3 regions of the Bacillus sp. ISL-35 genome follow, and region 1 is predicted to be linked to each of the others. Evidence: riboswitches for the same ligand, from Rfam matches in the RefSeq annotation. Region 1 holds a riboswitch; each other region holds the start of a gene.
The links. A riboswitch is a leader RNA that binds a small molecule or an ion and turns the genes downstream of it on or off. The one in region 1 is predicted to bind S-adenosylmethionine.
Positions count from the first base shown of each region.

Region 1 (10,496 bases):
AACAAGCCTTTTTCATTCCCGGCAGCGAGATATAGGTGCTCATCCATAAGCTGGAACAGGTGAAGCTTACTGTATTTTCCCGCAAACTCACCATTCTTGTTATATATGAGCATTGTATTTTCAATGCCAGCTTCTGTTTTGTTGGCAACGGAACCGCCAATAAAATGGGTTTGGTGCTTCACAGCTGCTTCACGTAAAAAAACTTTGGCTTCCTGGGCTCCTTCATCGGCTGTGCCATTCAAATTGGCCAGGTCATATCCGGTTGTCCATAGTTCGGGAAGGACTATTACATCTGGATCATGAGAACTTGCCCGGTCAATCATTCGGGATGCAGCATCATAGTTTTTTTCAGGGTTTCCGAAAGCAATATCCATTTGCAGGCATGCTATCTTGAGTTTCATAAAAAGTCACCGCCATAGTTTCTGAAAATTATATCTTTACAAGTTACTATTTACGTTATATCATTTGTGACTAGAATTTCAAATTAAAAAATTTTAAATTTATAAATTATTAAGCAGGTGAGAGAATGGAATTCGAACAATCAGAATTATTGAAAAGCCTGCCCAGACAGTTTTTTGCTTCGCTCGTGCAAAAGGTGGGCTCTTATACTGAAAAAGGGGCCGATGTCATCAATCTCGGACAGGGGAACCCTGACCAGCCGACACCGGAACATATTGTAGAAACATTAAAAACGGCGGCAGAAAACCCGCTGAACCATAAGTATTCACCATTCCGGGGATTTCGTTCGTTAAAAGAAGCGGCAGCTGAGTTTTATAAAAGAGAATTTGGCGTTGATCTTGACCCTGAAGAGGAAATTGCCATCTTGTTTGGCGGCAAGGCTGGCCTCGTGGAAATTCCTCAATGCCTGTTGAACCCTGGAGACTCGATCCTTGTTCCGGATCCTGGCTATCCTGACTACTGGTCTGGAGTGGAGCTGGCAAGGGCAGAGATGATAAAAATGCCGCTAAGAGAAGAAAATGGCTTCCTCCCTGACTACACAGAGTTAGGAGCCGAAGAACTCGAAAAGGCAAAATTGATGTTTTTGAACTATCCCAATAATCCCACTGGTGCGGTTGCGGATCAGGCATTCTTTGACCAGACAATTGATCTGGCGCAAAAACATAATATATGTGTTGTCCACGATTTTGCTTATGGGGCGATTGGCTTTGATGGGAACCGGCCATATAGCTATTTGCAGTCAAAGGGTGCCAAGGATGTCGGAATCGAGATTTATACTTTATCTAAGACGTATAATATGGCCGGGTGGCGAGTGGGTTTTGCTGCCGGCAATAAGAGTGTGATTGCCGCAATCAATTTACTCCAGGACCATATGTATGTCAGTTTGTTTGGCGCGATCCAGGAGGCTGCAGCGGAAGCATTACTCGGATCCCAGGAATGTGTAGCGGAATTGAATGACTTGTATGAATCAAGAAGGAACATACTCATTGACGGTTTAACAAGTATTGGCTGGAAGGTCACTGCACCGAAAGGGTCCTTTTTTGCCTGGCTTAAGATTCCTGATGAATTCACCTCATCGGTCGATTTTGCTGACTTTCTTCTGGAAAAAGCCCATATTGCCGTTGCACCTGGAATTGGGTTCGGCGAGCATGGTGAAGGCTATGTGCGTGTAGGCTTACTCACATCTGAATCGAGATTGAAAGAAGCTGTCACCAGAATCGAAAGCTTAGGAATTTTCAAAAAAGATATTGACAATGATTTGTGAACCTGACATAATCCTAATTAATAAATTTACTTTAACCAATTAAATAACTTAATTAAATTATTTTCTTATCAAGAGCAGGCGGAGGGACGAGCCCGATGAAGCCCGGCAACCGATCCAGCATAATGCTGGGCACGGTGCTAATTCTTGCAGCGAAAGCTGAAAGATAAGAAGAGTTTAGTGAACGTCCTAACCTCTTCTTTTTGAAGAGGTTTTTTTTATGCCCCGCATAGCCGGGAAAAACCAGTTTTGAAGGGATTGATCTTCATGAGTGAAATTACAGCAACTTACATTGTCCATGATGCTAAGCATAATCCAGAGAAAAAGGCGGAGGGCATCGCACTTGGTTTGACAGTGGGATCCTGGACAGACCTTCCGGAACTGGACCAAAAACAATTAAAAAAGCATAAGGGAAGAGTGGTTTCGGTTGAAGGCAGTGGCCTGGACGCAAATTCTGATACTGTGGCGACAATTAAGATCGCTTATCCGGCAATCAATTTTTCTCCGGATCTGCCGGCAATTCTTACAACTGTTTTCGGCAAGCTATCGCTAGACGGAAAAATAAAGCTAGTCGATCTCGAATTTGGAGATGAATTGAAAAAAGCTTTTCCAGGTCCCCGTTTCGGAATTGAAGGAATCCGCAATAAGCTGGGTGTTTATAACAGGCCATTACTGATGAGTATCTTCAAAGGAGTGATTGGCCGCGATCTTCCATTCCTGTTAAAACAGTTAAAAGAACAAAGTCTTGGCGGAGTTGATCTGATCAAGGATGACGAAATTTTGTTCGACAATGAGCTTGCTCCTTTTGAAAAGCGAATCATATTAGGAAAACAGGTCCTTGAAGAAGTCTATCAAACTACCGGTCACAGAACCCTGTATGCTGCTAATCTGACAGGCAGAACCACTCAACTGAGAGACAAGGCCAGAAAAGCAGCTGAATTGGGGGCGGACGCATTGCTGTTCAATGTTTTTGCCTACGGACTTGATGTACTGCAGGAGCTAAGGGAAGACGATGAGATTGGCATTCCCATCATGGCACATCCAGCAGTAAGCGGTGCGTTAACAGCAGCCGATGAATATGGTTTCTCCCATTCTTTGCTGCTCGGAAAACTTCTCCGTTATGCTGGTGCAGATTTCTCCCTGTTCCCATCACCTTATGGCAGTGTCGCCCTTGAAAAACAACAGGCTCTATCAATCGCTGAGGCATTGATTGCCGAGGACGAGTTCAAGAGAACATTTCCAGTCCCATCCGCCGGTATACATCCAGGAATGGTTCCACTTCTTATAGAGGATTTCGGATTGGATTCAATCATCAATGCTGGCGGCGGTGTCCATGGCCATCCCGGAGGAGCACAGGGAGGCGGAAAAGCTTTCAGGCAGGCAATCGACACAGTTCTCGATGGTAAAGCCCTTGAGGAAGGTGCTCTTGAATTCGAAGAACTTAAGGCAGCAATCGACCTTTGGGGCCTGGCTAAGGCGGTGGCAAAATGAGCCAGCCAGTCATTTTCTGTGATTTTGATGGAACAGTAACCGAAAAGGATAACATCATAGCGATCATGAACCGGTTTGCTCCAGAGGGCTGGGAAGAACTGAAGGAAGGAGTACTGAACCGTACGATTTCCATCAGGGAAGGGGTCGGCAAAATGTTTTCCCTCCTTCCAGTCAGCCTGAAGGATGAAATCATTGAGTTTGCCGTGAAAAATGCGAGGATTCGTCCAGGGTTCCAGGAATTCCTTGATTTCGCGAAAGAGGAAGGGATCCCGGTCTATATCGTCAGCGGCGGCATTGACTTTTTCATTGAACCGATCATCAAATCATTCGGACCGATTGAAGGCATTTTTTGCAATGGCTCTGACCTCTCAGGCGAATCAATTAAAATTGAATGGCCGAACAGCTGTGATGATCAATGTTCAAATGATTGCGGGTGTTGTAAGCCATCAATCATGAGGAATCTGGGTCATGACGGAATCTATAAAATCGTCATCGGTGATTCCGTGACCGACCTTGAAGCAGCTAAACAGGCAGATTACGTGTTTGCGAGGGATTATTTAAAAGATAAATGCGAAGAATGGAAGATTCCATATACGCCTTTTGAGACATTCCATGATTGTATTGAAGCTCTTAAAATTCAGACAGGGGTGAGAGGATGAGCATTTTAGAAACAAAATGGCAAGAGCTGGCTGATGTGAAAGACGAATTAGCTGAGCGTGACTGGTTCATGGGAACGAGTGGGAATCTGGCGATTAAAGTAGAGAGTGAACCGGTGCAATTCCTTGTGACGGCTAGTGGAAAAGATAAGCGGAAGCGGACCGATGAGGACTTTTTACTTGTTGATGAGTATGGCCGGCCGGCAGGGGAAACTCACTTAAAGCCTTCTGCCGAAACGCTTCTTCACGTTGAGGTCTATAAGAAGACCAATGCTGGCTGCAGCCTTCATGTCCATACCATTGACAACAATGTGATTTCCGAGGTGTATGGTGACAGGGGTGAAGTTCAATTCAAGGGACAGGAATTGATTAAGGCATTTGATCTTTGGGAGGAGGATGCCATTCTCAAAATTCCCATTATTCCAAATTATGCTCATATCCCGACGCTGGCTAAAGCATTTTCCGAACATGTAAAAGGGGATACTGGAGCCGTCCTGATTCGTAATCATGGTATTACTGTCTGGGGCAGGAATGCATTCGAAGCCAAGAAGATCCTTGAAGCAACGGAGTTTTTATTCCGTTATCAATTAAGACTGCTTGAACATAAACCCTTCCAACTTTTCAAAGTGGTTTAAAAAACATAATTTTACTCATAAAAAGGAGAGATTCACATGGCATACATCGTAAAGCAGAATACACAGGAAAGAATTGGTGAGGAACAACAGGTAGAAGCATTCCTGAATGCTCAGGAAGTCATTTATGAGAAATGGGAGATCAATAAGCTGCCCGCCAGCCTGCAGGAAAAGTTCCTGTTATCTGACGAAGAAAAGCAGCAGATCCTTGATGTATTCAAGGCTGAAATTGAAGATATTTCAGAACGACGCGGCTATAAAGCTCAGGATGTCATTTCGCTGTCTGATAATACTCCAAATCTTGACCAGCTGCTTGCAAATTTCAAGCAGGAGCATCACCATACAGATGATGAAGTAAGGTTCATTGTCAGCGGGCATGGTGTATTCGTGATCCAGGGAAAAGATGGTGAATTTTTTGAAGTATTCCTAAATCCGGGAGATTTAATCTCTGTTCCTGAAAATATCCGCCACTACTTTACGCTTCAGGAAGACCGCCAGGTGGTCGCGGTCAGGATTTTCGTTACCACTGAGGGCTGGGTGCCAATTTACGAAAACGAAAAAGTAAGCCAGTCATCATAAAAATTCGCAAACTTTGTCGAAGAAAAAAATTTCGGGAATGAAAATTGTCTTATTTTGCGATTCTATTTACATTCATCCAAGCATTTGCAATAATTCTTCAAGTAATCTATTTATTTTATTAAGCAATTAAAGTAGTAGAGGAGATTTTAGAAGTGTATCAAACGCAAAATGCTTTATTGAAAGAAATTGATCGCGTCCGGGAATTGATGATAGCTGCTGCACTCGAAACTGGGTATACAAGTGATGAAACAGTGCGGCGCAGCCAGGAACTTGACACCTTGATTTATGAATATCAGGCATTGTGCAGGGAAATAGAAGTGCAGCGGCAGAAAACAAAAATCCTCTTCAGACAATTGATCTTGCTTACCAAGAAACAGTATATTTTGTCACATGCTTAAATGTTCAGATGAAAAACTAGGCCACCGCTGGCCATGGCGGTGGCTATTATATTTAGGAAATTTCCTCCTAAACAACACCCAAGTAAATTACCCCTCCAAGGAAATCCACTAAAACCCATCACAGAACACAAGAAAATGTAACAATTTGCTCAAAATTTCACGAGAAAATGACTTTGTGTGATTTTTATCATATTTTTATAAGCTTATTTTATATATTTTTAACATAGAAAGGTTTATATCATCACATAGAATCCACCCACATCATGTTGATCTCAGCGGATTGCCAGCTTATCCATTTGGTTCAATGATCGATGCACATCCAAGTTTATTTACCTCAAATTTCACTATTAATATCATCTTTGTTTTTCACTTTTTCAATTGTTGGTACTATGCTTGTAATGCGATTCATATATCGTACTACACAGCATTTTATTTTTATAAGGCCGTGAAAGGATGTTTCCTCATGAGGAGAAGAAATCAATCAACATGGCCTTTGCATAAATAGTTGTTTTCTGACGTACCCGTTTATCTAATCTCGATCTTTCGATACAGCAGAGTGATGGACCGTATATTGTCCCTCTCTTTCAAGAAGAACGGCCTATATAGGAAAACAGCTGAAAGTAACCGCTTACAATTTAATAGTTTTTATTTCAAGGAGGGGAAAAGAGAGTATGCATATTGTCGTATGTGTCAAGCAAGTGCCCGATACAAAGATCATTAAAATCAATCCCAAGACGAATACTCTTGACAGGAGGAGTGCACCTGCAATATTGAATCCTTATGATGCCCATGCTGTGCAGGAAGCGGTCAAAATCAGGGAGAAAACAGGTGGAACGATTTCTGTTTTGTCCATGGGGCCGCCACAGGCAGTCGCTGTCATCAAGAAAAGTGTTGAAATTGGCGCAGACCAGGGTTACTTGATCTCTGACAGAGCGTTCGCGGGTGCAGATACACTGGCTACAAGCTATGCTCTTTCCAAAGCGCTCGAGAAAATTTCGAAGGATAAACCAATCGACCTTGTCATTTGCGGAAAGCACGCGATTGATGGTGATACAGGTCAAGTAGGACCAGGTATTGCCCGGCGTCTTGATATTCCGCCAATTACAAATGTTATAGAAGTTTCAGAGGTTAATAAGGATGAAAAATATGTTCATATCAAACGGAAGCAAATCGCCGGCTATGAGGTCCTTCAATCACAGCTTCCTTGTTTATTGACAGTCGAAAAAGAGATTAATGACATCGAGTATGCTCCGATGCCGAACATGATCAAGGCTGCCAGATATGAACCTGTCATCTGGTCTGTGAATGATCTTGAGGATGTTGATAAAACCCAGCTTGGCCTAAAAGGGTCTCCAACAATCGTTGGCAAGATGTTCAGCCCTCCTAAGCTGGAAGGCGGAAAAAGACTGGAAGGAAACCCGGATTCTCAGGTGGAACAGCTTATGGGAATTTTGCTGGAACGAAAAGATTTATTGAAATTAAATACAGCCAACTCTTGATTCCGATTTTTGAAGGGGGAATAAAAGGATGCAAGAAAACCAGGGAGTCTGGGTATTCATTGAAGTAAATGACGGAAAGATCGAAGGAGTGTCGCTGGAATTACTGGGTGCGGGCAGAAAGCTTGCAGACAAGCTCGAAGTTCCGCTTGCCGGAGTGATGCTAGGTGAAGGTGTCCTGCCTTTAGCCAACGACGTAATATACGCCGGTGCTGACCAGGTTTATGTTGTAGACCATCCAGTCCTGAAAGATTACCGGACTGAGTCATTCATGAAAGGGGTTTGTATACTGGCAGAAAAATATAAACCCGAGATTTTCCTTTATGGTGCGACACCAAATGGAAAGGACCTGGCCAGTGCGGTTGCGACTGATTTAAGCACCGGGTTGACTGCTGACACGACCATGCTTGACGTTGATGTCGAGAAAAGGCTGCTTGAGGCAAGCCGTCCGGCATTTGGCGGCAATATCATGGCCACGATCCTATGCAAAAAGCACAGGCCGCAAATGGCAACCGTAAGACCTAAAGTCATGAAAGCCCTCGAAACTGATACTGGCCGTAAGGGAGTCATCATTGAAGAAGAACTGGAACTTAGAGAAGAGGACATGCGCACAAAAGTGCTTAAAATTGTGAAGGACGTAACAAAAAAAGCAAGTCTGTCAGAAGCTCATGTCATTGTAGCAGGCGGAAAAGGAATGGGCGATATCCAGGGATTTCAGCTGATCCATGAACTGGCCGAAGTCATCGGCGCAAGCGTCGGAGGAACGAGGGATGTTGTTGAAGCAGGCTGGCTGAAGCATGAGCAGCAGGTCGGGCAGACGGGGGAGACCGTCACACCAAAAATCTACTTTGCCATCGGGATATCCGGGGCAATCCAGCACGTGGAGGGCATGAAAAACTCCGAGTTGATCATCGCCATCAACAAGGATCCGAATGCACCGATTTTCGATGTTGCCACATATGGCATAGTCGGTGATGCATTGGAAATTGTTCCAAAGCTGATCAAACAGTTCAAAGAGCTCAGCAAAGAGAAGGGCGGGGAAATGAGCTATGTCTGAAAAATTTGATGTAATCGTCGTAGGAGCCGGCCCTGCTGGAACATCATGTGCCTACAACTGTGCCAAAAATGGATTGAAAACATTGTTGATTGAACGGGGGGAATATCCAGGCTCAAAGAACGTTATGGGCGGAGTTCTTTACCGTAAACAGATGGAAGACATCATTCCCGAGTTCTGGAAGGAAGCGCCGCTGGAAAGGCCAGTCGTAGAACAGCGTTTTTGGATGATGGATAAAGAATCGGTTGTCCAGTTTGGTTATAAAGGTCTCGAATGGGCGGTTGAACCATATAATAACTTTACAGTCCTGCGGGCACATTTTGATCAGTGGTTCGCAAAGAAAGCTGTCGAGCAAGGGGCATTATTGATAAATGAAACAGTTGTGACGGAATGTATCGTTGAAAACGGTAAGGTGGTAGGCGTCAAGACCGATCGTCCAGATGGAGAAGTATTTGCAGATGTTGTCGTGCTGGCAGACGGAGTCAACTCCCTGCTTTCCAAGCAGCTCGGCTTCCATCGTGAATTCCGGCCTGATGAGGTTGCCCTGACGGTAATGGAAGTAATCAATCTGCCGAAGGACAAAATCAATGAACGCTTCAATCTTGAAGGAAATCACGGAACGACGATTGAAATTTTCGGAGATTCTACAAAAGGCAATCTGGGCACTGCCTTCCTCTATACAAACAAAGAAAGCTTGAATATCGGAGTGGGAACCACACTTTCAAGCATGATCAAAGCAAAGCTTAAGCCATATGAACTTCTGGATTACCTGAAAAAGCATCCAATGGTACGTCCATATCTGGAGGGAGGAGAGTCTGCGGAATATCTTGCGCACTTGATTCCGGAGGGTGGATTCCATTCTGTGCCGAGAGTTGCCGGAAACGGGGTGCTTGTCGTGGGAGATGCTGCCCAGCTGGTCAATGCCATTCATCGTGAGGGTTCAAACATGGCGATGGCTTCGGGACAAATGGCTGCTGAAGCGATTGTCGAGGCCAAGAAAGATGGCGACTTCAGCGAGAACAGCCTGAACCGCTATAAGGAAGCATTATTCGGCAGCTTCATCATAAAGGACCTTGAAAAATACAAGGATGCAGCACATACCTTCGAGACATACCCGCAATACTTCAAGGAATATCTGCCAATGATGAACAAAGCGATGAGCAAATTCTTCACGGTAGATGGAACACCTAAGAGAGAAAAACAAAAGGAAATCATGCGCAGTGTGACGGCTGAAAAAGGAACCTTTAAGATAATGCAAGACATCTATCGTGCCTGGAAGGCGGTGAAATAATGTCAACGACAAACATCGAGGAAAAACAATTTCTTTTAAGGTTTAAGTGTGACACGAAATCGCATCTGACCGTTCTGGACCATGACGTCTGCATGACTCAGTGCCCTGATAAACTGTGCACCGTATTCTGTCCGGCTGAGGTCTACAAATGGGAAGGAAAACGGATGCAGGTAGGCTATGAGGGCTGCCATGAGTGTGGGAGCTGCCGGATTGGCTGCCCGTACCAGAACATCAAATGGGAATATCCAAAAGGCGGACATGGAATCGTATTCAGGCTCGCGTGACCAAGAAAAAGTAAAAAGCTGGCGACTGACCTAAAATGGTCGCCAGCTTTTTCTGTTTTATTCGTTTTGGGTAATCAAGGGAACTTTGAAGAAGAGCTAGTAATTTTGGGGAGCAAAGTCTTGAAATAGTTATTGAATCGTGGGAAGGGGATCAGTTTACAAAATCAATCTTATAGAAATGTTCTATATTCATCATATGTAAGTTAATTCACAAGTGGGTGCAAAAAAGGGTGAAGCTTAAGAGGGTATGGATTTAGGGGGGAGAGATTAGCTGATTTTTTCTTGATGGCGCATCAAGTGAAGTTCATCATTGCGGATTTCTTTTTCTAATTTCCGCGCTTCAAGCATGGCATCATCGAAACGGTCAAACAATTCCGAAGCGTACACGGGTTTGCCGGCATCATAGATTCCGGAAGAGTCTGATTTATAAATGGTAACATTCCAATGGTAAGAATCTTTGCCTTCTTCCTGATGGCCCTGTAATCCGATCATTAAATGTGTATAGAACAGATCAGGCTGGATTCCAAGGAAGGATTTCTGGTCACTAAGCCCCGCGGGAACAAGTGATTTTCCATAAAAATCGCGATATAAAGAGTTCTGCAATCTACATTCACTCCTTTTACATTAAGCTATAACTTCATTATATGTAAGGTGTTTAGATATTTGAAGAATAATTGTTAAAATTTTTAGAAATTTTAACGAAGTGTCATATTTCCTTCACAATTTCGTTCGTAAAATGAAAATTGTGATTCCTATCACAACCTGGGAGATTACTGGTTTTTATAATGAAGGTATCAAAATGTATAGGAGGCCGATTAGCATGACAGGCTGTATGAGCGGTTTAACCCAGGATTCTAATTTTACATTAAGTGAAGGTCTTCAACAGTTAAAAAGT
Region 1 is NZ_JAGGQK010000002.1:357,713-368,208, forward strand. Features, by position in the region: gene J7E38_RS04950 (carbon-nitrogen family hydrolase) at 1-401, opposite strand, end outside; gene J7E38_RS04955 (pyridoxal phosphate-dependent aminotransferase) at 527-1,723, shown strand; SAM riboswitch class I at 1,786-1,893, shown strand; gene mtnW (2,3-diketo-5-methylthiopentyl-1-phosphate enolase) at 1,988-3,211, shown strand; gene J7E38_RS04965 (2-hydroxy-3-keto-5-methylthiopentenyl-1-phosphate phosphatase) at 3,208-3,870, shown strand; gene J7E38_RS04970 (methylthioribulose 1-phosphate dehydratase) at 3,867-4,502, shown strand; gene J7E38_RS04975 (1,2-dihydroxy-3-keto-5-methylthiopentene dioxygenase) at 4,539-5,078, shown strand; gene J7E38_RS04980 (Spo0E family sporulation regulatory protein-aspartic acid phosphatase) at 5,231-5,476, shown strand; gene J7E38_RS04985 (electron transfer flavoprotein subunit beta/FixA family protein) at 6,148-6,975, shown strand; gene J7E38_RS04990 (electron transfer flavoprotein subunit alpha/FixB family protein) at 7,004-8,029, shown strand; gene J7E38_RS04995 (FAD-dependent oxidoreductase) at 8,022-9,317, shown strand; gene J7E38_RS05000 (ferredoxin family protein) at 9,317-9,601, shown strand; gene J7E38_RS05005 (hypothetical protein) at 9,869-10,204, opposite strand; gene J7E38_RS05010 (hemerythrin domain-containing protein) at 10,422-10,496, shown strand, end outside.

Region 2 (10,496 bases), on a different contig from region 1:
GTAGACTCCATTACTGGGCCAATGATCGGCCGTCCTAAGAGCGCAACATTCCGCACACTTGATGTAGTGGGTCTTGATACTTTCGCTCATGTTGCAAAAAATGTGTATGACCAGGTAGAAGGAGAAGAAAAGGAAGTCTTTGAAGTACCTGAGTTCATGAAGAAGATGCTCGAGAACGGCTGGATTGGAAGCAAGTCTGGTCAGGGATTCTTCCTGAAGCAGGGCAAGGAAATCCTTGAGCTGGACTCGCAGACTTTGGAATACGGACCTCGTAAAAAACTAAAAACAGCGTCTACTGAAATGGCCAAGCAGGAAAAAGGGCTTGCCAATAAAATGAAAGCGCTTGTTTATGCAAAGGACCGCGCTGGAGAGCTTTTATGGAACATCTTCAGTCCTGTGCTTGTTTATTCAGCTGATTTGCTGGGCACGATTGCTGACGATATCGTCGCCGTGGACCGTGCAATGAAGTGGGGCTTCGGCTGGGAAATGGGGCCTTTCGAAGCATGGGATGCACTTGGTGTAGAGAAGGCAATCAGCAAAATGGAGTCTGAAGGCAAGACCGTTCCTGTATGGGTAAAAGAAATGGTCGAAAAAGGCTTCACTGCTTTCTATAAGGAAGAGGATGGGAGACTGAGCTATTACCACAATGGTGAATACGTAGCTGTAGAGGAAAATCCAAAGGCAATCAACCTGAAGCTTTTGAAGAAGCAAAAGGGTGTCATTAAAAAGAATGGCGGCGCAAGCCTGATCGACCTTGGCGACGGTATCGCCCTTCTGGAATTCCATTCTCACAGCAACTCGATCGGGCCTGATATCCTCCAGATGATCAACTTCGCGATCGATGAAGTGGAAAAGAACTACAAAGGACTTGTCATCGGCAACCAGGGCAAAAACTTCTCGGTTGGTGCCAACCTGGCGATGATCCTGATGGAAGCGCAAGACGATAACATCTGGGATCTTGATATGGTCGTTCGCCAGTTCCAGCAGACGACGATGAAAATCAAATACTCATCTAAGCCTGTTGTCGCTGCTCCGTTTGGAATGACGCTTGGCGGCGGCGCTGAAATGTGCTTGCCGGCAGCTCATATACAGGCATCGATGGAAACTTACATGGGGCTTGTTGAAGCGGGAGTTGGCCTCATCCCTGGCGGAGGCGGAAACAAGGAGCTTTACATCAAGCATCTTGAAGGCCTGCCAAAAGGCGTTGAGTTTGACCTTCAAAAGGTTGCGAATAAAGTATTTGAAACCATTGCGATGGCTAAGGTCTCCACTTCAGGAGAGGAAGCTCGTGAAAATAACTTCCTGAATGAAGCAGACGGCATCAGTGTCAATAGCGATCACTTACTATACGATGCAAAACAGGCGGCATTGAACTTATATGAAAGCGGCTATAAAGCACCGGTCAGAAAGAAAGTTCCTGTAACCGGCGAGCCAGGATATGCAACCCTGCTGCTAGGTGCCCAGACAATGCATCTGTCAGGTTACATTTCTGAGCATGACCTGAAGATTGCGAAAAAGCTTGCGTATGTCATCTCTGGCGGTAAAGTGCCATACGGAACCGAAGTCGATGAGCAATACTTGCTTGACCTTGAAAGGGAAGCGTTCCTGAGCCTTGTGGCAGAACCTAAATCACAGCAGCGCATGCAGCATATGCTCGTTAAAGGAAAGCCATTGCGCAACTAATAGATTGATAGATTGAAAGTGAAATACATTTTAACATCCAAGGAAAGAGAGGGAATGAGATGAGAGAAGCGGTAATCGTAGCCGGAGCCAGGACACCGGTCGGAAAAGCGAAAAAAGGTACTCTTGCTAACGTCCGGCCTGATGATCTTGGAGCTCTTGTAGTAAGAGAAACTCTAAAGCGTGCAGGCAATTATGAAGGGAATATTGATGATTTGATCATCGGCTGTGCTATGCCAGAAGCAGAGCAGGGCTTGAATATGGCACGTAATATCGGCGCACTGGCCGGTCTGTCTCATGAAGTGCCGGCAATCACAATCAACCGTTATTGTTCTTCAGGACTTCAGGCGATTGCTAATGCATCCGAGCGCATCATGCTTGGCCATGCAGACACAATCATTGCCGGCGGTGCGGAATCAATGAGCCTTGTACCGATGATGGGTCATGTGGTCCGTCCGAACTCTAAGCTGGCTGAAACAGCTCCGCAATACTATATGGGAATGGGGCATACAGCTGAGGAAGTCGCAAAGAAATACGGTATTTCCCGTGAAGACCAGGATGCTTTTGCAGTAAGAAGCCATCAGCGCGCAGCAAAAGCAATCCAGGAAGGCAAGTTCGAGGATGAGATTGTTCCTGTCGATGTAACACTCCGTTCCGTAGGAAAAGACAATAAGCTTGTCGAAAATACAATCCAATTCAAACAGGATGAAGGCGTACGTCCAGATACGAACATGGAAACACTTGCGAAACTGCGTCCGGCATTCAATATCAAAGGCACAGTCACTGCTGGGAACTCCTCACAGACAAGTGACGGAGCAGCAGCTGTTATGGTCATGGACCGTGAAAAGGCTGAATCACTTGGGTTGAAGCCGCTCGCTAAATTCCGTTCATTCGCACTTGGCGGAGTGCCACCTGAAATCATGGGAATCGGCCCTGTCGTAGCAATTCCTAAAGCATTGAAGCTTGCTGGACTGCAGGTTTCTGATATCGGTGTATTTGAATTGAACGAAGCATTTGCTTCCCAGTCCATCCAGGTCATCCGTGAGCTTGGTCTAGATGAGGATAAGGTCAACGTCAACGGCGGAGCGATCGCATTGGGACACCCGCTGGGAACAACTGGCGCAAAATTGACTTTGACAGTCATCCACGAAATGAAACGCAGGAATGAGCAATTCGGTGTTGTCACGATGTGTATCGGCGGCGGCATGGGAGCAGCTGGAGTATTTGAGCTTTTATAAAATGAAAATTGGAGGGGCTGGGCCCCTCCTCAAAATGGATAGGAGGAACATTAAATGGGTAACCAAACAGAAAAGCTTGTAAAAGGCGGAAGCTTCTTAATCGAAGATGTATCATATGACCATGTTTTCACTCCAGAGGATTACACAGACGAGCACAAAATGATTGCAAAAACGACTGAGGATTTCGTGACAAACGAAGTATTGCCTCAGGTTGAATATATCGAGCAGCACGAGTTCGACCGTACGGTAAAATTATTGAAGGAAGCTGGAGAGCTTGGCCTTCTTGGAGCAGACGTTCCTGAAGAGTATGGCGGCCTGAGCCTAGATAAAATCAGCTCCGCTTTGATCGCAGAAAAAATGGCAGTTGCAGGCGGCTTCTCAATCTCGCACGGTGCACACGTAGGGATCGGGTCATTGCCAATCGTTCTTTTCGGTAATGAAGAACAAAAGCAAAAATATCTTCCTGCACTGGCAACTGGCGAAAAGCTTGCAGCCTATGCACTTACTGAGCCAGGTTCAGGATCAGACGCATTGGGTGCAAAGACAACAGCTAAACTGAATGCTGAAGGAACTCACTACGTCCTTAACGGAGAAAAGCAATGGATCACAAACGCTGGCTTTGCGGATGTATTCGTTGTGTATGCAAAAATCGACGGAGAACAGTTCACTGCTTTCATCGTTGAAAGAGAATATCCAGGCGTTTCAGTAGGTGCAGAAGAAAAGAAAATGGGAATCAAAAGCTCATCAACACGAACATTGATTCTTGAAGATGCCCAGGTACCTGTGGAGAACCTTCTTGGTGAAGCAGGAAAAGGCCATCTTATCGCCTTCAATATCCTGAACATCGGACGTTATAAGCTGGGTGTAGGCGCAACTGGCGGAGCGAAGCAGGCATTTGGTCTGACTGTAAAATATGCTAATCAGCGCCAGCAGTTCAAGACACCTATTTCACAATTCAACCTTACAAAAGAAAAGCTTGCGACAATGGCTTCGAAAATCTATGCAACTGAAAGCTCTGTATATCGTACAGTAGGCTTGTTCGAGGAAAGAATGAACCAGTTGTCAGAAGAAGAAATCAACAATGGAAAAGCCGTTGCCGATTCAATCGCTGAATATGCAATTGAGTGTTCAATGAATAAAGTATTCGCAACTGAGACACTTGATTATGTTGTTGATGAAGGCGTCCAGATCCACGGTGGATACGGCTTCATGCAAGAGTATGAAATCGAAAGAGCTTACCGTGATTCAAGGATCAACCGTATTTTTGAAGGAACAAATGAAATCAACCGTCTTCTTGTACCGGGAACATTCCTGCGCAAGGCAATGAAAGGCGAGCTGCCATTATTGCAAAAAGCACAGCAGCTTCAGGAAGAACTGATGATGCTAATGCCAGAAGAGCCAGGCGATGAGCCACTTGCACAGGAAAAATATCTTGTGAAAAACGCGAAGAAGATCGGCTTGCTTGCAGCTGGATTAGCAGCACAGAAATTCGGGAAAGCTCTGGAAAAAGAACAGGAAATCCTCGTCAATATCGCAGATATCATCTCAAATGCGTATTCAATGGAATCTGCAGTTCTTCGTACAGAAAAAGCAATCGCAAAAGATGGCGTAGAGAAGAGCAAGCAAAAGCTTCTTTACACACAAATCTTCTGCCAGGAAGCATTCAATGAAATCGAGCGAGACGCAAAGGAAACACTTGTGGCTACAGAAGAAGGCGACGCACTTCGCATGCTGACTTCCGCATTGCGCAAGTTCACAAGACACACTCCAATCAACGTCATCGCGAAGAAGCGTGAAGCAGCTGAAAAGCTGATCGATGCAGAACGCTTTATCGTTTAAAAACTGATTTAACCGAACACTCCTTTCCATTCCGGGAGGAGTGTTTTTGCTAATCTTTTTAAAAAGGCAGGATTTTTGCAAACATTGTTGAATTTAATAAAAGGATGTTAAAATTAAAGGGTTGATCAGGCACTGAATGATAGTATTTCACCTTGATAATATGTTACTATCCGTTTAGAGGGTTTAATCTATGGGATACTAGCAAAGGGTGGTGAAATCATGGAAAAAACGTTTTATTGGTACCCTAAATGTGGTACATGCAGGAATGCGAAGAAATGGCTGGACCAGCATGAAGTTGCCTATAACGAAGTACATATTGTAGAAAATCCGCCATCCCAGTCACAGCTGGAAGAAATGTTGGAGAAAAGCGGCCTCGAAATCAAGAAGTTTTTTAACACAAGCGGCCAAAAATATCGTGAGCTTGGGTTGAAAGACAAGGTCAAGACGGCTTCCAGTAGTGAATTGCTGGAACTGCTGGCATCTGACGGTATGCTCATCAAACGCCCGCTGATGACAGATGGCGAAAAAGTGACCGTTGGTTTCAAAGAAGATGAGTATGAAAAAGCATGGCTGTAATTTTGGTCCCATCGATATTAATCGATAGAGATATACAATTGGAGGGATAGTCAATGAATACACCAAAAGATTTACGTTATTCAGCAGAACACGAATGGGTAAAAGTTGAAGGAGAAAAGGTTCGCGTGGGCATTACTGATTTCGCGCAATCCGAGCTAGGTGACATCGTATTCGTCGAACTTCCAGAAGTCGGAGACGAGATCACTCTGGACCAGCCTTTTGGAAGCGTTGAATCAGTAAAGACCGTATCTGAGCTATATGCACCAGTGAGCGGCAAGGTTGTTGAAATCAACGAAGAACTGAACGACAGCCCTGAATTCGTTAACGAATCTCCATATGAAAAAGCATGGATGATTACAGTTGAACTGACAGACAGCAGTGAAGTAGAAAAGCTGATGACACCAGAACAATACGAAGAAATGATCAAAGAATAAGATTCGCCGACGCCTTGAGCTTTCAAGGCGTTTTTCATTTCCCACTCTTGAAAAACTCCTTCATTTTTCCATCACTTCATTCCAGCAGTTCGGACAAACTAATGTTAATGACTATTTAAAAAGGGTGAAAAATCATGGCGTTGAACCAGCAAAAAGTTGAAATCACAGACAGGGTAACAGGAAAACTGGAAAATGGCCAGATTCGACTTTACCTTGAAAATGAGCCTATTGGAAACATCCAGCTTCCAGAAGGTATCCAGATGAAACTGGATCATCATTATGAAGCGGAACAGAATAAGATTTACCAGCATGTATCAGTACCGGACCAATCAGAGCCACGGTACACTGATTGTGACGAAGGCGGCTGGTGCTAAAAAGGAACAGCGGCCAGCCTGGCCGCTGTTTTTTTAGCTGTTATCTGGTAAAGTCAGGAATAAAATCAAGGTACGGCACATAGAATTCCTTTTACTACCTGTTGAAGTTCATAGTGGACTAAATCTTTGCAATCTCCGAAAGAAACAGTAACAATAGAATTAATACAAGTAAACAGCACAATTTATTTAATAATGTTTATAATGTTGTAAAGTAATTATTTTCTGGTGCATAGGTGGTTATGGCGATGGACGAAAATCACAAGGTGATCATAGTAGAAGGTTCGTCAGACAAAAAGAAAGTACAGACCGTGCTGAAGGAGCCAGTGGAAATAATCTGCACGAATGGGACGATCGGCGTTTCAAAGCTTGATGAGCTGATTGATTCGCTTTTTGATAGAGATGTCTATATCCTCGTAGATGCAGATGCATCAGGCGAAAAGCTGAGAAAGCAATTTAAAAGGGAATTTCCTGAGGCGAACCATCTTTACATTGACAGGATGTACCGGGAAGTGGCAACCGCACCGGAAAACCACCTGGCTACTGTTTTAATCGGAGCAAATATTGATGTTCATGCAGAGTACTTAGAAAAAGGATGACTTAAATGGAAGACTGGACCAGGACTGATATCGAAACATTCCTTGCCGAAAAACAAACAGGGTACCTATACTTTTACACACCAATGTGCGGAACCTGTCAGGTAGCAAGCAAGATGCTGACAGTGATTGAACAGCTCCTGCCTGATCTCCCATCAGGGAAAGCCGATTTGAACTTCCTGCCTGAAATGGCAGAACGTTTTGAAATAGAAAGTGTACCATGTCTTTTTGTCTTGAGAAATGGTGTGGTACAGGAGAAAATCTATGCTTTTCATTCTGTTCCGTATCTTTTTGAAAAATTGAAAGAGTTGAAAGGGTAATTAGAAACGGCTTGGCCGTTTTTTTTTTTTTGGGCTTTGGCTAGTGAAAAAATTCTAATTCCCCGTTCAAATCTTATGGATCATAACGAAAAGAGACAACCTTGAAAAACATTTACATTTCATACCAAACGGTTTATATTTAGAGTATCGAAATAACCGAGGAGCGAAATAAAAATGGCTCTTTATCAAGAATGGGCAGACCAAATCAAAAGCTATAATCGCAACATAAAGTTGACCTTCCTGGCAAACATACTCACTCAAATTGGGCTGGGGATTTTTATGGTGATTTATAATTTCTACATACGAGAGCTGGGATTCAATGAACTGGTTAACGGGAAAGTGATTTCGATGACCTCTCTTGCAACGGCACTGGTACTCATTCCGGCAGGGGTTATGAGTGACAGGGCTGGCCGGAAAAAGCTGATGCTGTTTGGAGCAATCTCGACAGGGATGATTTTATTTACACGGAGCATGGTTGAGACCCAGGCACTGTTGATCCTGTTTGCATTTGGTACTGGTCTTGCGTCCGCTTTTATCCAGGTTTCCATCATTCCGTGGCTGGCAGAAAACTCCCAACCTGAACAGCGTGTGCATCTCTTCAGCATTCACTTTGCGGCAATGACAGCGGCCAATGTTGTCGGAAGCCTTTTGGGAGGGATCCTTACAGATGTGTTTTCTTTGTTCCTCCCTGAATTGGAGAGTATCCGTTTCACGCTGGTCGCTGGTTCCGCACTGTTTCTGGCCGCACTTCTTCCCATTGCCCGGCTTAGGGAAGTACGGACAGAAAAACGGACCGACAGAAAGTTCATGGATTTAAAAAGAGGAATCCCATATAAAGCGAGCCTTAAAATCATCATTCTATTTGCTGTCGCACAGCTGATGATCGGTTTCGGTGCTGGCTTGGTCATCCCATACTTGAATCTTTACTTCGCTGACCGGTTCATGGCATCCAATTCACTAATTGGTCTGGTCATTTCACTTGGACAGGGAGCAACTGCAGTAGCCATGATCATTGGTCCGATGGTGGTGCGCAAGCTTGGGGAAGTGAAAGCAGTCGTTGTCCTGCAAATGCTCTCCCTCCCGTTTTTGCTGCTTACTGCTTACACACAGCATTTCTGGCTTGCTGCCCTTGGCTTTTTATTTCGACAGGCCCTTATGAACGCAGGGAATCCCATTCAAATGTCGTTAATGATGTCGAAGGTTGATGATTCAATGAAAGGATTGGCCAACTCTGTGAATCAAATGGTATTTAATCTTGGATGGGCGATTATGGGACCGGTTTCGACCGGAATCGTTTTGAAATACGGTTCCTACTGGGGATATGCGACGGTTTTCACCATCACTGCAGGTCTTTATTTAGTCGGGTCATCTTACTTCTTCTTTGTATTCAAGACAATGGACAAAACAAAATCCGTCATCTCAGCCACTAAGCCAGCTTAATTACTGTATTTCTTTGGATATATTTCTCGGGAAATGAAAGACAATGGCGAAATATCATTCGTTATTGTCTTTTTTTATGTTTGTTATGTTGTTAACCGCTTATTAGCGAAGTATTTGTCGAAGGATTCCAACAGGTTTTTCCCCTTGCAAAAAAGAAATAGTTAGGTAAGGGAGTTGAGCGGCATGCGGGAATCTATTGAACTTTTTGCGAATGAAGTTGGCGGTAAGGCTCATATACTGCAATTGATCAAAAAACTCGATCTTTGCTTAAAATTACAGTCAGAAAAGGAAGAAGTATACCTGGCATTCAAGGGGGGACGAGCGGAACTCCTAACAAGCAATCTCGGTTCTCAATTCCAGATCACAATCATAGGAAGTGAGACCAGCCTTTCTGGACTCTTGAAAGGGGAGTTCAAACTGAGGCAAGGAATCAGATGGGGATATTATTCCGTAGAAGACGGTCCGTTCAGAGATCTATTGGTCCTGGAGTCGATTTTCTATCTTGCCAGACCAATCTCCGCTTAATTTATTCTGAAAAATCTTAATATATTGACTTTAAATGCATGGAAATGATATTATCACTTTAACGCAATAAAACGAACTGAATATTCTTATCCAGAGAGGCGGAGGGACTGGCCCGATGAAGCCCGGCAACCGGTTGTTAAACACGGTGCTAATTCCTGCAGAGTGTAGACTCTGAAAAGATAAGGAGAGTTGATAAATGACCCTCTTCTTAAGAAGAGGGTTTTTTGTATCACCTTTCCATTAATTTTCAAGATAGGAGAGATGGAGATGGCAAGTGAGCAAAAAAACTACAGAATCGAAACAATTGGTGTCCACGGAGGACAATCACCAGACCCGGTAACTGGAGCGAGGGCAGTGCCAATCTACTCAAGCAATGCTTTTCAATTTGAGAACACGGATCATGCAGCCGATTTATTCGCACTCAAGGAGCCTGGCTATATTTACTCGCGAATCCATAATCCTACCGTCACGGCACTGGAGGAAAAAGTAGCCTTGCTTGAGGGAGGCGTGGGTGCGCTCGCCCTATCCAGCGGGATGTCTGCGATTACGATGGCTATTTTGAATATTGCCCATGCAGGGGATGAAATCGTTGCAGCCTCTAACCTGTACGGAGGGACTTACAATCTATTTGCCGTAACCTTGCCGAAATACGGAATCAACGTTCACCTGGTGGACCCTGATGACCCTGAAAATTTCAGGAAGGCAATTACTCCTAAAACCAAGGCGGTCTACGCGGAAACAATCGGAAATCCAAGTCTCAGGGTATTGGATATTGAAGCGGTTGCGGATATTGCCCATGATGCTGGTGTTCCGTTGATCATCGATAATACATTTGCGACTCCATATCTATGCCGCCCGATTGAACATGGCGCAGACGTCGTCATTCACTCAGCTACCAAGTGGCTTTTAGGAAACGGTACAGTCATGGGTGGAATCATCGTCGATGGAGGAAAATTCGACTGGAGATCCCCTAAGTACCCTGGTTTCAATGAACCGGACTCCAGCTACCATGATATCGTTTATAGTGAAGCGATTGGGGCAGCCGCATATATTGTTAAGGCGAGGGTCCAGCTGCTGCGCGACCTTGGCCCGGCCATCAGCCCGCAGAGTGCCTTCCAATTCAATCTTGGAATCGAAACATTGCATGTCCGCATGAAAGAGCATGTCGCCAATACGCGTAAAATAGTAGACTATCTTGAGTCACACCCAGCTGTTACCTGGGTCACCTACCCTGGACATGACTCTCACCCTGATAAGCATTTGGCAGACCGCTACCTTCCAAAAGGTGCAGGATCAGTTGTGGTATTTGGCATCGAGGGCGGCAGGGAAGCTGGAGCAAAACTGATCAACTCATTGACACTATGGTCCCATGTTGCCAATGTCGGCGATGCGAAGAGCCTGGTTATCCACCCTGCAAGCACAACACATCAGCAACTTGATTCAGATGGACTTAAAGCAGCAGGAGTACCGGAGGATC
Region 2 is NZ_JAGGQK010000004.1:487,108-497,603, forward strand. Features, by position in the region: gene J7E38_RS08350 (3-hydroxyacyl-CoA dehydrogenase/enoyl-CoA hydratase family protein) at 1-1,683, shown strand, start outside; gene J7E38_RS08355 (acetyl-CoA C-acetyltransferase) at 1,743-2,918, shown strand; gene J7E38_RS08360 (acyl-CoA dehydrogenase family protein) at 2,973-4,757, shown strand; gene J7E38_RS08365 (arsenate reductase family protein) at 4,977-5,333, shown strand; gene gcvH (glycine cleavage system protein GcvH) at 5,387-5,767, shown strand; gene J7E38_RS08375 (YusG family protein) at 5,902-6,141, shown strand; gene J7E38_RS08380 (toprim domain-containing protein) at 6,381-6,737, shown strand; gene J7E38_RS08385 (thioredoxin family protein) at 6,743-7,054, shown strand; gene J7E38_RS08390 (MFS transporter) at 7,229-8,494, shown strand; gene J7E38_RS08395 (hypothetical protein) at 8,678-9,019, shown strand; SAM riboswitch class I at 9,103-9,205, shown strand; gene J7E38_RS08400 (O-acetylhomoserine aminocarboxypropyltransferase/cysteine synthase family protein) at 9,287-10,496, shown strand, end outside.
Region 2: linked by a shared signal. The riboswitch ahead of J7E38_RS08400 (O-acetylhomoserine aminocarboxypropyltransferase/cysteine synthase family protein) and the one ahead of mtnW (2,3-diketo-5-methylthiopentyl-1-phosphate enolase) in region 1 are both predicted to bind S-adenosylmethionine.

Region 3 (10,496 bases), on a different contig from region 1:
GAAACTGAAAATACCCAGCCACAAACCAGCCTGTCCTGGAGCAATATAAGGTTCAAACCCGACAACGAAGGGAACAGTAGCTGTTCGTGGAATCGCAAAAAAGGGTCCAATTGTTAAGTAAAGAACTGTGGCAAAGGCAATGCCAAAAACAGGATGTACTCTGCTCGCTAAATCACGCAAGCCAGTGCTGCCGGAAAGCCCGATCGCCAATATGCCTAAAAAAGGAAGGCCAATGGCCGTTACCAGGAACCCAATCAATGCTGGCCAAAAGTTTGTGCCTGCAAGCTGTCCCAATTGAATAGGGAAAATCAAATTCCCTGCGCCGAAGTACATGCCGAATAGCATGGTTCCAATTAGTGCATAGGTTGAAAACGGAATTTTTTGCTGCATTTAAATTGCCCCTCTTCTTGATGTAGTGAATTCTGATTTACGCTAACTTCAGTTGGCAAGGAAGTATTTCCATTTAAGAAGGGAAGGAAATAGATAGAGAGAAAAGACTTGTTCAATCTATCACAATAGAGTGTTCCGTTGAGTCCAAAAGAAGAATAATACACATTACTATATATACTTACCCTTCACAAGTCAATGGAATTTTTAGTATTTTTAGAATTAAAGGAAAGCGATTCACCAGGAGAAGTTCTTCGGAGAGGCGCTGTAAAAAGTACAGATTGCATCCAATCGAAAAAAGGTATGTAAATTGATTTCAGGAGAGAATCTGATGACGATTGAACAAGCAGAAGCCATTTTAAAAAATCCGGAACTGGGACGAAATTTGACAAGAGAAAAAATGGAGGCAATTGATTTCTTAATCAGTGTAGCGAGAGCAAAAGAACAGAAATGAGAAGGGACTTAATCAAGCTGGTAAACTTAGAACATAGCAAAAGACCCTTGCTATTGGGCAAGGGTCTTATTTCATTAGTGGACCAGTTAAAAAAGATAGGTCAATTATTTATTTTCAGCTGCTTTTCTTAGCAGGAACTCAGCCTTGATATCGGTTAATAATTCCTGGTCAGTAATTAGCTGGACTGCTGTCAAAGCGAGGGCTTTGGCGCCTTTCAACAAGGCTTCATCTCCCTGTGCAGAAGCTGCTGCTTCCCGGAAAGGGACAGTGTGGGCAACGAGCTCATCAGGACCAATCTTAATATAAGGATGAATGGTTGGAACGACCTGGCTGATATTGCCTGCATCTGTTGAGCCAATTCCCTCTCGTTCATCAGTTGCAACGGTCTCTCCAAGGTCCTCGATCACATTTTTGAATACTTCATTATATCGATCATTCAATAGCAGATTATCGACCTCATTTTGGAAGGCAATAACATTCAGCTTTGCTCCGGTTGCTAGTGCCGCTCCTTCTGCAACTGCCTTAACGCGTTGAGTGACATCATTTAATCGGCTTCTTGTTGCTGCGCGGATGAAGAACCTGGCTTTTGCATATTCAGGAATGATGTTAGGTGCATCACCTCCATGGGTGATGATGCCGTGAATTCGTACATCATCAGTCAGCTGCTGTCTTAATGCATTGATTCCGTTGAACAGCTGGATTACAGCATCCAGCGCGTTTATTCCTTCATGAGGAGCCGCTGCTGCATGTGCGGGCTTTCCGATATATTCAAAGTCAAGTGGATCTACAGCAAGAGAAGTTGATGTCAATCTTGTTTGTCCTGAAGGGTGCAGCATCAAAGCCGCATCGATTCCCTCAACAAGGCCATGCTTCACAAAGCTTCCTTTCGCACTTCCGTTTGGGCCGCCCTCTTCTGCAGGAGTTCCAAAAACCACCGCTTCACCGCCAGTTTCATCCAATACCTTGCTAAGAGCTATGGCAGCTGCGACACTGGTTGTTCCTATGATATTATGCCCGCATGCGTGGCCAATCCCAGGCAGCGCATCATACTCTGCCAAAAATGCAATCGATGGTCCCGGTTTTTCAGCCCTTTGGCGAGCAACAAAAGAGGTCTCGTGTCCAGCAACCGCCTTTTCAACTTCAAATCCTTCATCCTCTAAAATCTTGATTAGCCGGGCTGAAGCAAAAAACTCCTCATTGCCGATTTCCGGGCGTGCGTGGATTTCATGGCTGGTCGTTAAGTAAAGGTCTTGGTTTAGTACCACATTTTCTGTAATGATATCTTTTAATGATTTTATTAATGTTGACATCATGATTCCTCCTTTAAACTTTCTTAAGAATAGTGAGCAACAGGGGAATCCCCCTTTAAAACCTTTGATCAGAACTTAAGTGTTCAAGCCTTCTGTGGATACCCAAGAGTGTTGGCTTCAGCAATTAAGGTTGTAGAACAGCCAAAGCTGCGCCCAGAAAAGGGATAACTTCAGCAATTACGGTCGCAGAATGACCAAAGCTGCGCCCGAAAAGGGAAGGCTCCTGCAATTACGGTCGCAGAAAGGTGATTTCTTTTTACCACCCAATCTCACTAAGCGGCACAAAGGTAGGAAGCGTATTTCCCTTGTATTCTTTCTCGATGAATTCTTTCGTGTCATCCTGCTGGTAAAGTTCAGCTAGTTTTTTCAAAGTTTCATTGTCTTTATCTTCTTCGCGGACAGCGATGATGTTGATGTATGGAGTGGCAGTAGCACTCTCAAGGAAGATCGCATCATCCTTTGGTGTAAGACCTGCATCGACTGCGATTCCGTTGTTAATGATTGATGCGGCTACATCTGGCAATACCCTTGGTGTCTGGCCAGCAACAAGCGGCACAAGTTCAATGTTCTTCGGATTTTCAACGATTTTATCGATTGAGCCAATGCCGTCAAAGCCTTCCTCCAGCTTGATCAGCCCTGCTTCCTGGAGTAGTAGAAGACCTCTTCCCATATTCGTCGCTTCATTTGCAAGAGCAATCTTTCCGCCTTCAGGAATGTCTTTCACGTCTTTGTATTTTTCGGAGTAGATACCCATTGGCGCGATCTGTGTGGTTGCGATTGGGACTAGGTCAAGATTGTGTTCTTTGATAAAAGCGTCAAAATAGGAAACGGTCTGGAATGAGTTTGCATCCAATTCACCTTCAGCAAGGGCAAGGTTTGGCTGGACATAATCTGAAAACGTGACGATTTCGACGTCAATTCCTTCTTTTTCTGCCTTTTTGGCAACAAAATCCCATACCCGGTGATCCGTTCCGCTGACACCAAGCTTCACTTTGACAGTTTCTCCGCCTTTCGCGGATGATGAAGAGCTGGAGCATGCGGTGCTGATCAATGCCAGACTAAGTACGATTAATGCTAGTAAAAGTTTTTTCATTTTGTTTTCCTCCTGGTTATCTTCTTCTGATTTTTTTAGCAGTTATATTTCCAAGGGATTGCAGTCCCTGAACCATGACAATTAAAATGCCAACGGTGATGAACATTGTCTGGGTATCAAAACGCTGGTATCCATAAGTAATCGCCAAATCCCCAAGGCCGCCGCCTCCGATGGCTCCAGCCATTGCCGATGCACCAATCAATCCGACTGTTGCAATCGTGAAAGCAAGAATAAGTGAACTCATTGCTTCTGGAAGAATGAACTTGAAGACAATCTGCCAGGGAGTGGCTCCCATTGCTTCGGCTGCTTCAATGACTCCCGGATCGACCTCCAGCAGGGAGTTCTCTACCAATCTGGCAATATACGGCCCTGCATAAAAGACAAGCGGGACGACTGCGGCAGCCGTACCAATCGATGTGCCGACAATCAGCCGGGTCAGCGGGATGATTGCGACCAGCAGGATAATGAATGGCACTGAGCGGAATACGTTGATGATACTGTTAAGTACGTTGAAAACAGGTGCGTTTTCAAGCAAATGGCCTTTTCTGGTCACGACCAGCGCAATTCCCAGCGGCACTCCAAGGACTGCCGAAAACAGCAGGGAGAACGCAACCATTTGCAGTGTTTCGACTAAAGCCTGTATGATTTGTTCTGAGTTAACTAGCATGTGCGGTCACTTCCTTTATGTTGACTTTTTGCTGATGTATAAAATTAAGTGCCCTCAAAATTTCTTTGTCACTTCCCTGGAACTCGACAATCAGGTTACCGAATGGAATTCCCTGCAGCTCGGTAATATTTCCGAACAGAACATTCACATGGATATCAAACTTCTTTGACAACTGTGACAACAGCGGTTCGCCAGCTGATTCACCAATGAAGTTAATCCGGAATACCTTTTGCAGCCCTGAATGTCCCTTAATGATTCTGTGGACGGAATCTGGAATATTGTCATTCATGATAGTGCTGACAAAATTCCTGGCTGTAACTGTTTTGGGAGCTGAAAAAACTTCAAATACTGAGCCTTCCTCAATGATTTTTCCTTCCTCGATGACAGCGACCCGGTCACAAATTTCCCTGATGACGGACATTTCGTGGGTAATGATCAAAATCGTGATGTTGTACTCCTTGTTGATTTTTTTCAAAAGCTGCAGAATTGAACTTGTTGTCTGCGGATCCAGCGCTGATGTCGCTTCATCGCAAAGCAGGATCTTAGGCTGGGTTGCCAGTGCCCGGGCAATGCCGATTCGCTGTTTTTGGCCGCCTGAAAGCTGGTCCGGATAATTGTCTGCTTTATCAGCGAGACCTACAAACTCGAGGAGCTGATAAACACGCTCTTTGATTTTCGCTTTTGGGAGCTTACCGAGAACGAGGGGCATCGCTACATTTTCAAAGACTGTCTTGGAGTTCAAGAGATTGAAATGCTGGAATACCATCCCGATATTCCTTTTAACCTCACGGACTTCTTTTGCTGAAAGAGAAGTCATGTCGCAGCCATTCACAATCACCCGTCCTGATGTCGGCCGTTCCAACAGATTCACACAGCGGATCAGTGAGCTTTTTCCAGCACCGCTAAAACCAATGACTCCAAATATTTCTCCTTCTTTGATTTCCAGGTCAATTCCATTCAGTGCCGCTACCTTATTCCCGCGGCTTTCATAAACTTTCTCCACTTGTTCAAACGTAATCAACTGTCTTCCTCCTTTGTAAATGCATAAAAAAACCTCTTCCCGGAAACAGGAAGAGGGCATGCCGCAATGATGCTGGACAAGGTCTCTTCTTATCTCCCAAGCTATTGCTTGCTGGATTTGGCACAGTCCTCAATATGTGAGTCCGCTGCCGAGGCTTCATAGGGCCAGTCCCTCCGCCTCTCTTGATAAGAAAGTATCGATATGAATTTGTAGGTGGGGATTTTTGGAAAAATAAAAAGTCCCCTTCAGAAAGAAGAGGACATGAATTAAAAAGTCGGCCTCTTCTTATCTTTCAAGCTGCTGCTTGCTGGATTTGGCACAGTCCTCCAAAGGAGTCCGCTGCCGAGGTGTCATAGGGCCAGTCCCTCAACCTCTCTTGATAAGAAGTAACGAATATTAAGTTATAAATCTTGTTTATTACTTTACTGCGTCGCAGAGAATGTGTCAATCATTTTGTTGGATTTTTTTTAGAAATACGAAAAATAGGAATTTAGTATCAATTGTGATGGATGCATAAAAAAATGAAACCCCTGCAGCAGCAAGGGTTTCAATTCGAAATCTATCTAGTAATAACAATCGGTCCATTTTTAGTAAGAATGATCGTATGCTCACATTGTGCGACAAAGCTATTTTCTGTAACATAAGTCCATTCATCATGTTCGTATTGGAAAACTTCTTCCTCACGTGTGGAGATGAATGGCTCAAAAGCGATGACCATTCCCTCTTTTAAGAGCTCATCATCCCATGGCTCATGATAGTTGTAGATGTGGTCAGGAGCTTCATGGATGGTCCGCCCGATTCCGTGTCCGGTAAGGTTTTTAATTACTTTTACTCCGTTCTTCCTCGCAGTCGCCATAACTGCCTTTCCAAGTCCGCTTTTCTTCGAACCTGGTTTCGCTTTTTTCAAGCCCGCTTCAAAAGCCTCAACAGCTGTTTCGCATATCTTCGTTAAAAGCGGGTCACCTTCACCAACGACAAAGGAAATCCCCGTATCGGCAAAATAGCCATTTTTTGATCCGGAAACATCGATATTAACGATATCGCCTTCTTTGATGACGCGGCTTCCCGGAATTCCGTGGGCGACTTCTTCATTCACACTGATGCATGTATACCCAGGGAAATTGTACTCGCCCTTTGGAGCAGAAATTGCTCCATGCTCCTCAAACATTGCACCCGCGACTTCATCAAGTTCCTTTGTGGTAATCCCAGGCACTGTCTTCTGTACCAATTCATCCCGAATCAAGCCGACAATCCTGCCAATTTCTTTTAATCCGTTAAAATCTTCTTCTGTTTTTGCAATCATGACTTATTTCCCTTCCATGTATGAACTATCTTATTAGAGTATCCCTTTTTTTGGTGAAAATCCATTCATCAGATTCAGAGCCTGGAGATTAAAGATAAATAAGATTGGAATAACCTTCAGAATGTAGTAATCTTGATAAAACAAATTCAGAGCGGTCTGATTTATGCAGAACAAGATATATTCACCACTTCATCATCCATATAATACATTAAAATGAGTTACATTTGATTACAGAGCAAGTCTTGGGAGGAAAAAATATGCTTGAATTTTTCATGGGTTTCCATCCGGTTGTCCAGGCACTGATTGGAACTTTGTTTACCTGGGGAATGACTGCTTTGGGCGCTGCCTTAGTATTTACAACGAAAAATCCGAACCAGAAATTCCTGGACAGTATGATGGGTCTAGCTGCAGGAGTTATGATTGCTGCAAGTTTTTGGTCACTCCTTGCTCCTGCGATCGAGATGGGTGAGGGAGGAAGCCTGCCGAGCTGGATGCCTGCTGCGACGGGTTTTCTTTTAGGCGGATTGTTCTTAATGGTCGTAGATAAATTGATGCCCCATTTACACCCTAATTTATCGATGGAGAAAGCTGAAGGCATCCATCCTGAAAAGAAAAGACGAAGTACTTTGATGGTCTTGGCCATCACCTTGCACAACATTCCTGAAGGTCTCGCTGTCGGTGTGGCTTTCGGAGCAGCAGCTGCAGGCTTTCCTTCAGCGTCACTCATGGGTGCGATCGCGCTTGCGATAGGGATTGGGATCCAGAACTTTCCTGAAGGTGTCGCAGTTTCCATGCCACTTCGGCAAGTAGGAATGTCAAGAAAGAAAAGCTTCATGTACGGCCAGTTTTCTGGCATGGTCGAACCAGTTGCCGCGATGGTTGGAGCAGCCGCTGTCATGTTCATCCAGCCTCTTCTGCCATATGCGTTAAGCTTTGCGGCCGGAGCGATGATTTTCGTAGTAGCCGAAGAAGTGATCCCCGGGTCCCAGGAAAACGGCAACAGCGACCTCGCCTCATTAAGCCTCATGTTTGGATTTGCCATCATGATGATCCTCGACGTGGCATTAGGATAAAAACTGCATAAAAGCTTAGAACCCTGTGCTTCAGACTCATTCAAAAGTCTGGTGCACAGGTTTTTTTATGAAAAGACTCTGTTGAATTTGAAGTTTGATTTTTAAACCCTGTTGATTGTAGTGGAAGGCGCGAAGACTCCTCCGAAAATGCTAACGCATTTCCCTCGTGCGTGGGCTGATTCGGGAAGCTAATCAATGTCCTGCGGGCGCAGCTGGTCAGGTGAGACCCCGCAGGAGCAAAGCGACGAGGAGGCTCAGCGCCAGCCAGGAAGAATTGCCTTTTGAAAAAGCCGGCAGTAGGGCTTTTTCATTATTCTTCCAGCGGAAAGCGAAGCGCCTGGAACGAAAATCAACAGCCTTGGTTAACAGGGTCTGCAAAAAAAGTAATAAATTCATAAATAGGACAAGCTGTTATTCTTCGCCTCCCGAAAAAATGAAAACGATAACAATGTGATGGTATCAATATTTCGGCCATTTATTCCAAAACTAAAAAATTGGTACCATAAGCAAAATTCGATGGCTTATAAATGTAAGCCCTTTTTTTTATGATGAAGGTACAAGAAAGACAAAGCAACCAAGGTGGTGAAGAAATGGAAGTCAAGATAGAACAGCCAGTCGAACAACAGGTCAGTGACACCATTATCGAAAAGGCAACAAAAAAAGAAAAATACAAAAAAATCAAAAAGACAATCATTTCACAAAAGTATTTGCAGACGATGGCGCTTCTCGGTGTAGTATGGATGTTCATCTTTAACTATATCCCAATGTATGGGCTGATCATCGCGTTCAAGGAATATAGCATCATCAAGACGATCTCGGAAGCTCCATGGGTTGGATTGATGCAGTTTAAAGAATTCCTTCAGGATGAGAACTTCTGGATCGTCCTAAAAAATACTCTGGGAATCAGCTTGATTAAATTGATTATCGGTTTCCCGCTTCCAATTATATTTGCTCTTTTGCTTAATGAACTTACATCCATGAAGCTTAAGAAAGCGGTTCAAACAATTTCTTACCTGCCGCACTTTATTTCCTGGGTTGTACTTGGAGGGATTTTGACTACCTGGCTGGCGGATATCGGTGTCATCAATGATATTTTGCTAGGTTTAGGGCTGATCAGTGAGCGGACAAATTTCCTGGCTGAACCTGATAATTTTTGGACCATCGTCATTCTCTCGGATATTTGGAAAGAACTTGGATGGTCAGCAATCATCTATCTTGCAGCTATTGCTGGTGTTTCGCCAGAACTATATGAATCATCCACGATTGATGGAGCAAATCGTTTCCAAAAAATGTGGCATGTCACATTGCCGTCAATTCGCCCAACAATCACAATCTTGTTCATTCTTGCTGTAAGCGGTGTCTTGAACTCAAATTTCGACCAGATCTTGATTTTGCGTAACTCATTGAATGAGAGCGCCAGTAACGTAATTGATATTTACGTCTATCAAATGGGTCTGCAGAATGCCCGCTACTCGTACGCAACAGCAGTTGGTTTATTGAAAGCGATCATCGCCTTCATCCTGCTCCTGTCAGCTAACAAGATTACGAAAAAACTGAATGGAACATCTTTATTCTAGGGGGGTGAGGTTGTGTTTAAGCTTTTTAAACGGAACCGGCGAACAACAAGCGAATACATCTTTGACAATGTTAACATTCTGATCATGCTCTTTATCTGTGCCATAACGGTCTACCCGATCTGGTACGTCCTCGTCAATTCACTGAATGATGGTGTTGATGCCATGAAGGGCGGGATTTACTGGTGGCCGAGAGAATTTACATTTGAGAATTATAAAGCTGTGTTTAATACTCCGGGAATCGTCACATCTTTTGGAGTAACAGTGGCCAAAACGGTTATCGGCACAATCACCCATGTATTTTTTACAGCGATGGTAGCTTACGCCATTTCGAGACGAGACCTTTACGGCAGGAACTTCTACATGCTGGTCGGTGTCATTACGATGTTTTTCAGCGGCGGATTGATTCCCTACTTCCTATTGATCAGGGACCTCGGGTTGTTTGATAACTTCCTGGTATATATCATTCCGACCATGTTCAACTTCTTCCATCTGATCATCTTTGTCTCCTTCTTCAGGGAATTGCCAACTTCTCTTGAGGAAGCAGCAAAAATAGATGGAGCAAATGACTTCATGATTTTTATCAAAGTAATCATCCCGCTGTCAATGCCGGTTATCGCTACCATTGCATTGTTCCAGGGTGTCTATCAGTGGAATGATTATTTTGCCGGGGTCATCTTTGTAAATAATCCAGATTTGCAGCCAATCCAGACCTATTTGTACAAGGTTGTTGCCGAGTCAAGTTCAAACCAGATGATGACGAATGCAGCTGGATCGATTGCAACGAAGACGGTAACATCCCAGTCCATTAAACTGGCAACAATGGTTGTAACGACGCTTCCGATCATGCTGGTGTACCCATTCCTGCAAAAGTACTTTGTAAAAGGAATGCTGATTGGTTCAGTAAAAGGTTGATTTTTTAAACAACGATTTAAATTTTTCTTCATTGAAGAAATTTAAATAAAACTTGGCTTCATTATTAATTGAGTACTGCTTTTTCGTGAAAAATACCCCTTTGACCTTGGGAAAGGCTGGCAATAAGCTGAAAAGTCTTTCCCCACCTTTTAAAGCAGTGTACATTGAATAATGTGGCCCAAAAAAACAAACAAGAGAGAGGGTCAAAAAATGAGGAGAAAATTTCTTTCCAAAGGCTGTTCATTAATGCTGGTTCTATCATTGGTTTTGGCATTGTTTTCAGGCTGTTCCAGCAAGACAAATGAAAACGCTTCCGATGAAAAGGACAAAGACAAACCAAAGGCAACAGCTGATGCACCTGGCTGGCAATCCAACAAGGAACCGATTACTTTTGATTGGTATGTGAACTTTTCCTGGTTCGCACATAAATGGGGCGACGATGTTGTTTCCAAGTATGTAACAGATAAAACTGGTGTTTCTGTCAACTTCATTTCGCCAGCAGGTAACGAAGCAGAAAAAATGAACACGATGATTGCATCAGGCAAGCTTCCAGATTTCATCACAATCGGCTGGTGGGAAGATGCTGTCAAAAAGATGATCGAGGGTGAACTTGTCCTTCCATTGAATGAACTTGCAGATCAATACGATCCATATTTTTATAAAGTTTCAGATGGAGCAAAGGTTGAATGGTTTAAGCAG
Region 3 is NZ_JAGGQK010000008.1:58,325-68,820, forward strand. Features, by position in the region: gene brnQ (branched-chain amino acid transport system II carrier protein) at 1-390, opposite strand, end outside; gene J7E38_RS24145 (hypothetical protein) at 719-841, shown strand; gene J7E38_RS13225 (M20 family metallopeptidase) at 946-2,151, opposite strand; gene J7E38_RS13230 (MetQ/NlpA family ABC transporter substrate-binding protein) at 2,408-3,244, opposite strand; gene J7E38_RS13235 (methionine ABC transporter permease) at 3,261-3,911, opposite strand; gene J7E38_RS13240 (methionine ABC transporter ATP-binding protein) at 3,901-4,932, opposite strand; SAM riboswitch class I at 5,019-5,124, opposite strand; SAM riboswitch class I at 5,215-5,318, opposite strand; gene map (type I methionyl aminopeptidase) at 5,492-6,235, opposite strand; gene J7E38_RS13250 (ZIP family metal transporter) at 6,493-7,308, shown strand; gene J7E38_RS13255 (hypothetical protein) at 7,525-7,704, opposite strand; gene J7E38_RS13260 (ABC transporter permease) at 7,899-8,885, shown strand; gene J7E38_RS13265 (carbohydrate ABC transporter permease) at 8,970-9,797, shown strand; gene J7E38_RS13270 (type 2 periplasmic-binding domain-containing protein) at 10,008-10,496, shown strand, end outside.
Region 3: linked by a shared signal. The riboswitch ahead of J7E38_RS13240 (methionine ABC transporter ATP-binding protein) and the one ahead of mtnW (2,3-diketo-5-methylthiopentyl-1-phosphate enolase) in region 1 are both predicted to bind S-adenosylmethionine.